2 regions of the Paenibacillus sp. FSL R7-0331 genome follow, and region 1 is predicted to be linked to the other one. Evidence: riboswitches for the same ligand, from Rfam matches in the RefSeq annotation. Region 1 holds a riboswitch; the other holds the start of a gene.
The links. A riboswitch is a leader RNA that binds a small molecule or an ion and turns the genes downstream of it on or off. The one in region 1 is predicted to bind cyclic di-GMP.
Positions count from the first base shown of each region.

Region 2: it holds a riboswitch for cyclic di-GMP, as region 1 does, so the genes downstream of both, R70331_RS19830 (thiamine pyrophosphate-binding protein) here and R70331_RS31985 (PA14 domain-containing protein) in region 1, are expected to answer to the same signal.

Region 1 is NZ_CP009284.1:1,053,440-1,056,581, reverse strand. It holds gene R70331_RS31985 (PA14 domain-containing protein) at 1-1,892, opposite strand, end outside; cyclic di-GMP riboswitch class I at 1,993-2,072, opposite strand; gene R70331_RS04520 (sugar phosphate nucleotidyltransferase) at 2,211-3,142, opposite strand, start outside.
Region 2 is NZ_CP009284.1:4,598,790-4,601,931, reverse strand. It holds gene R70331_RS19830 (thiamine pyrophosphate-binding protein) at 1-1,274, opposite strand, end outside; cyclic di-GMP riboswitch class I at 1,389-1,481, opposite strand; gene R70331_RS19825 (methyl-accepting chemotaxis protein) at 1,681-2,931, opposite strand; gene R70331_RS19820 (helix-turn-helix transcriptional regulator) at 3,023-3,142, opposite strand, start outside.

The DNA of each region.
Region 1 (3,142 bases):
CTGAAGTTGAGCTGATCATCATTGCGTACAAGCACCGGAGTACCGCTCAGCGTCATATTCTTAAAATATTCGCCGCTAAGCCCGTTAACTACAGGCTCCTGCAGTACGGAATCCGGAGCCAGGTCCGGCTTGGCAGCCTGTACCGGTACAGCTGTCGGTGCTGTTGTTGGAACCGGAGTCGGTACTGGTGTCGGCACTGGCGTTGGCACTGGAGTCGGTACTGGTGTCGGCACTGGCGTTGGCACTGGTGTCGGTACTGGTGTCGGTACTGGCGTTGGCACTGGTGTCGGTGCCGGTGTTGCTGTCGGTACTGGCGTTGGTGCCGGTGTTGCTGCTGCTGTCTGACTTGCAGCTGTATTCTTTACAAATAATGCACTTTCAGGAACAACAACCTTCGGCTGGCTTGGGCTCTGCCACATCAGGCGGGCGCTGGCGTCACCGGCATTCTCATAATACTCGACTTTAATATCGTACAGTTGTCCTGCCTGCAGGGTGATGCTTCCGGTACGCTCGGTACCGCTCTGCTTCATCCAGCTGTCAATCACTGATGTACCGTTAATCCATACACGGATGCCATCATCGGAATTCGTAAAGATCTGATAGGTTTCACTGTAAGCAGGCTTGATCAGACCGCTCCAGCGGATCGAAAATCCGTCAACCGGGAGTACAGGATCAGGAGCCCCCTGCCGCCAGCTGAAGTTCAGCTGTGCATCATTGCGTACAAGCACCGGTGTCCCGGACAACGTCATATTTTTAAAATATTCGCCGGTAAGCCCGTTAACAGCCGGCTCCTGAAGAGCAGGAGCCGATACCGGTGTTGCTATTGGCTTTGCTATCGCAGTTGGCGTCGGTACTGGCGTTGGTGTTGCTGTTGGAGCAGGTGTCGGTGTCGCTGTTGGTTTAACTGTCGGCGTTGCGGTCGGTGCCGGTGCAACCCATGCCTTATACTCATCACGGCCCAGGGTATAGCTGTCATTCATGAAGTTTTTGATGGTATCTGTACTGTTATTTTCATACAGCATTTTTCCCCAGTTCATCATGAAGGCATATTTTTGCTGGGACAGCTTCAGCTTTGCTATGCTTGGCATCTCACCATTTTCACCGATACCGATCGGTTTACCTGCGGCAAGACTGAGCAGACTGTCATAGTATTTATTCAAAAAGTCGTTATTATATATATCTACTGCGAGCACATCCACTTTGTCCGCACCCGGATAGGTGAGCTCATACGGATCGGAGTTGGAGTTAGGAGCATTCGGATTCCATACCCACAGTAAATTGTTTAATTGATGAACGTTAACAAAACGGTCATACATGATATTCCACAGTGCGGCAAAATTGTTTTTCTTCCCCCACCAGAACCAGCCGCCGTTCATTTCATGATAAGGTCTCCAAAGAATCGGAACTCCTGCATCACGCAAGCTTTTGAGAGATACGGCTACTTTGTCAAGGTCTGTAATCAGGGCATTATATTCAGTTGTGCCGGGTGTAACATATTTATTGAATTCTGCCTGCGTGATGTTCTTCTGCACATTTCCCCACTCGTATTTGGTGCCCGGCAGGCTCTGGTGAAATGTCATGGCTACGATACCGCCGGCTTTATGCCAGTTAGTGGCACTCCAGACGATGTTCTTACGCTGAGCAGCTACTCCGCTCTCGCTCTGTCCGCCGATCGCTCCCAGCTCATAGCCGTGCAGCGCTGCGTACTGTCCGCTTGTTCCTTTCAGCTTGTTGCTCAGCTCATCCGGACTTTCAAAATAATCATGCTGTCCTGTAATAATTGCATTCCCGGAAACAGCATACAATTTGTCCAGCAGCTTAACCGCCTCTGCTGAAGCATTGGAATTCACTGGTGCTCCGGTCACGGAAGCTGCTTGCACATTTGACGGCACAACGCCTAATCCTATAGGTACAGCGGACAATAAAACGGCCACGGACAATACGGCAGACAACAGACGAGACTTACGGTAAGCTTTCAACATTTATCTTCCTTTCGGTAGCCAGGCTGCCACTTGGGAGAGGCCCTATAGCTTTGCGTCCCTATCTTTCGAGTAGGTTTGCCTTTGTCGTTTTGGAAGGTGTTATCCCTCTTACCGTAAGTATCGACTCTATGAAGTTGTAGGTTTATAGCAAAAATGAAGAACTTTTAATAAATAGTTCCTAGTACCCGTTTCACGCTTTTCACAATTGGTTAAATAGATTAATTAGACCTATGAAATAAACTGATGCAGCTCGATGTCCTCCCAGTCCAGCGTAATCCGGATGTTATCCTCTTCCACAAGCTCCGACCCGCTCTGCACCTCTATAAACTCCACATCTGTCAGTGCCAGGATGGCATGCTTAGTGCCTTCAGGGATACGGACAACATCACCGGCTTTTACCGTATGCATTTTTTCATTGATGACAATGCTGGCTTCCCCGCTGACAAAGGTCCATATTTCACTGCGCTTGTGGTGCAGCTGATAGCTGATATTTTTACCTTGCTCGATAAAAATCCGCTTTGTCAGCACTTCATTTCCCTCATCGTACTTCACATAGTCGATAACCTTGTAATGGCCCCAGCGGCGTTCCTCGTACATCGGCCTTTGTTCGTGAGACTTCAGTACTTCCTTAATACGCGGGCTTTCCGCTTTATGAGTGACGAGAATTCCGTCCGGGCTGGCAGCGATGATCAGGTCCTTGGCCCCGATGACTGTAATCGGAATGTCCAGCTCATTGATCAGGCAGGTCCGCTCCGAATCAGAGGTTACTACCCCTTTGCCGACCAGATTACTGCTCATTTCCTCAGTCAGCGTATTCCAGGTGCCGAGATCCTTCCAGAAGCCGGCATACGGCTGTACAACAATTTTCTCCTCTTTTTCAACCACTTCATAATCAAAGCTGATGGATGCCAGCAGCTTATACTGCTTCTGCAGCTCCTCGTAATTAAGCGGCAGGCCTTTGCTCTGCAGAATATCCAGCAAATAACCGAGGCGGAAAGCGAATACGCCGCAGTTCCAAAGGGCGCCCTTGCTGATCAGCTCTTCTGCCTGTACACGGTCAGGCTTCTCCTGGAAATGGCTCACCTGCAGATAGCCGCCTTCCCCGGCCGCTGCACTGGTCGGAATAATGTATCCGTATTTCTCTGACGCATGCTCAGGCA
Region 2 (3,142 bases), 3.4 Mb from region 1:
GATGCTGCCTTGGCGCCGATCGACATGCCGATAGCGTTGCCCATGCAGGCAAAATAGGCATCAAAGATAAAGCTTCCCGGCTTCTTAACATTGTACCATTTCACGGCATGGAAGCCGTGGCTGCCATCATCTACAAATACCGAGCTGTTATAAGGAATCTGATCGCTTAGTGTACTTAGGACCGAAGCAATCGAGAGCTTAGGCAATATAGGCAATTCGTCATGGTAATTAGCATCTGCTGTAATTTCATGTCTGATAACGGTATCCCTGTCGATATGCTGAAGATAGTAGCTCAGGTTGTCACGCAGATCACCGCTGACCGAAATCGTCTGCGAATTCAAGATTTTGCCGACAAAGGTAGGATCGGAATCGAATTGAATCAGTGTTGCCGGATGATTCTCGGCTTTTAGATTGCAGATTGTCATATCACTCAGGCGTGAGCCGAGCACAATATAAAGATCGCTGCTGTTCAGCATGTCATCCCCGTGTTTGCAGCCGCCTACACCGCACGGGCCGTGGTACAGCGGATGGTCCCAGGCGATAGCGCCTTTTCCGCCCGGCGAGGTAACAACAGGGATATTAAAGGTTTCGGCCAGTTGAATAAGCTCCTGGTGTGTTCCTGACCGGTTAACGCCTTTACCGGCGATAATAAGCGGACGGGTTGATTCGTTAATAGCAGCGATTACGCGTTCGAAATTACCAGTGCTGACAACAGTCTCGCGCTCTGGAATGACAATGCGGCATTCCTCAAGCATTTCGGTCTGCACATCAAAAGGGATGCACAGATGTACCGGTCCGCGTTTGCCGCTCAGGGCTATAGAAATGGCATGATTAAAAATCGTACTGAAATGATCTCCGCGCTCTACCAGCTTGCTGAATAAGGTAGCCGGTCTGAACATATCCGCCAGATCAGCCAGATAGGATGAAGAGTCCTGGCACTGGGGAATTCCGAGCTCTTTAATGGACTGGTGACCGGTAATGAACAGAACAGGGAGGTTATTGGCTTTGGCATGTGCTGCTGCAGTAAGGAGGTTGGTTCCGCCCGGGCCTGAGGTCCCGAAGGCAACACCAAGCCCTCCGGTTTTGAGTGCATAGCCGGCGGCTTCGAAGCCGCAGCTGGACTCATGTCTGCCCGGAATAAATTCAATGCCGTAATCAACCATCTTAAGAGCTATAGGACAAATAGATTTGCCGATAATACCAAAGGAATGTGTTACGCCAAGGTTGTAAAGTGCCTCAGCCATATAATCTGCGACTGTTTTCAAGAGTTCCACCCTATCCGTTGTGTATTTTTCTAGCGACTCCAGTGACAATAGAATGCCTGTGCTCTAATGAGCACAGGCCAGTTGCACGTATAGCCGTTAAGAACGTAATTATTCTAACGTCCCGGCTGCAACCTGGCTATCCTGGCCCCAAGATTTGAGACTGTAGATCCATGGCTTTGCGTCATTTCCTTTCGGAGAACTTTGCCGATATTTGGTTAGGTACTAAGTTGGATAATATTTCTTTGGTTAAATTTACTTTTACAATATATTTTTAACTCTATCATTGTCAATACAATTATGCAGAAAAGTGCGAAAATTGACGAATTGCAGGACAATTCAGTGAATCCGTCTTACAAAAACCAAAAGAGCTGCCGCATGATGTAAGCGGCAGCTCTAGGACTGAAGTAATGCTTGCTTAGAACTTGAAAATGTGAATGGTTTTTTGCAGCTGGAATACTGCCTGGGTCATTTTGTCTGTCTCATCAGCAACGGATTGGAGAGCGTTGATCTGTTCATTCATGGCTGCGGACACCTCTTCAGTACCGGCTGCCGTCTGCTGGGTAATTGCCGATATATTTTCAATGGCACCGGAAATTTTGAGGGCGCTCTCCAGCATAAGGTCACTTTCCTGGGAAAAGGCGGCGATCTGCTCGGTTATGTATTGAACGCTTTGGACGATCTGGGAGAAGATATGGGCCGTTTCCACGATCAGTTCATTCTGTACCTGTACAACCTCTTCGTTAATCGCGATATTCTCTACAGCCTGCTTAATATCGGTTTCAATGCTGCGGATCAGGCCGAAGACTTCTTTGGTTGAGGCGGTTGACTCCTCTGCAAGCTTGCGGACCTCCTGGGCGACAACGGCAAAGCCGCGTCCGTGCTCACCTGCGCGTGCCGCCTCAATTGAAGCATTCAGCGACAGCAGATTGGTCTGCTCAGCGATTTCGGTAATGGACTTGGCTATCATGGAAATGCCGCGTGCGTTCTGGGAGAGCGCCTCAATGGTACCGGCAACCTTATTGGTAGCCTCGATGTTTTTGCGCATGCCTTCTGCTTGGGTATCTACTGACAGACGTCCCTGCTCAACCAATTCAAGCGTATGTATGGAGCGTTTATTCATTTCCTTGGTGGAGTGTGTGTAGTTGGCCACCTTGGTTTCAATATCCTTGATGGATTCCGTCATGTCCGCAATATCCGCTGAGATCTCATTGGCGCCGACCGCCAGCTCGTTGGAGGAGGAGGCCACCTGGGCCATTACAATTTTCAGGCTGTGATTCTTGTCCTCGATGCCTCTGCTGGCATCCATTACATGGCGTGTGATCTGTGACGCTTCGGTCAGAATTCTCTTGAGCTTGTCAATCATAACGTTGAAGGAGCGGCTGACCTCGCCCATCGACCCGTTCTCATCAGCCCGGCTTGTAAAATCGCCCTTGGCAATGGTGTGGGTAACATTGGAGAATTCATCAAATGAAGATGTAAGCGTTCTCTCAACGAAACGCGCGAGAGGATAAGTCAGACCGGCCAGTGCAGCAATAAGGATAATGCCGAGAACGATTTTGCCAATCATTACAAGAGTGATTAAAACCGGAACAGCGAACAAAGCGGCAACAAGGTAACAGCCGGCAACGATTCTCTGCTTTAACGGAAGCTTGGTCATCCAGTCCATAATAAAATTCCCCCTAAAAAAGATGGTGTGTATTGTAATAGTATAGGTGATCTGCGGGGAAACAGTCTATTGTAAAAACTGACATAAAACTTCAAACTCCAGATTCTCCGGCTGAGGCGGATTGCGCAATTTCTTCATATAAAAAAGAGGTTCCCCGTAATGATTCTACCAGCATGTTCACCAGCTCCTCAGGCGCGGTTGCAACAGCCTC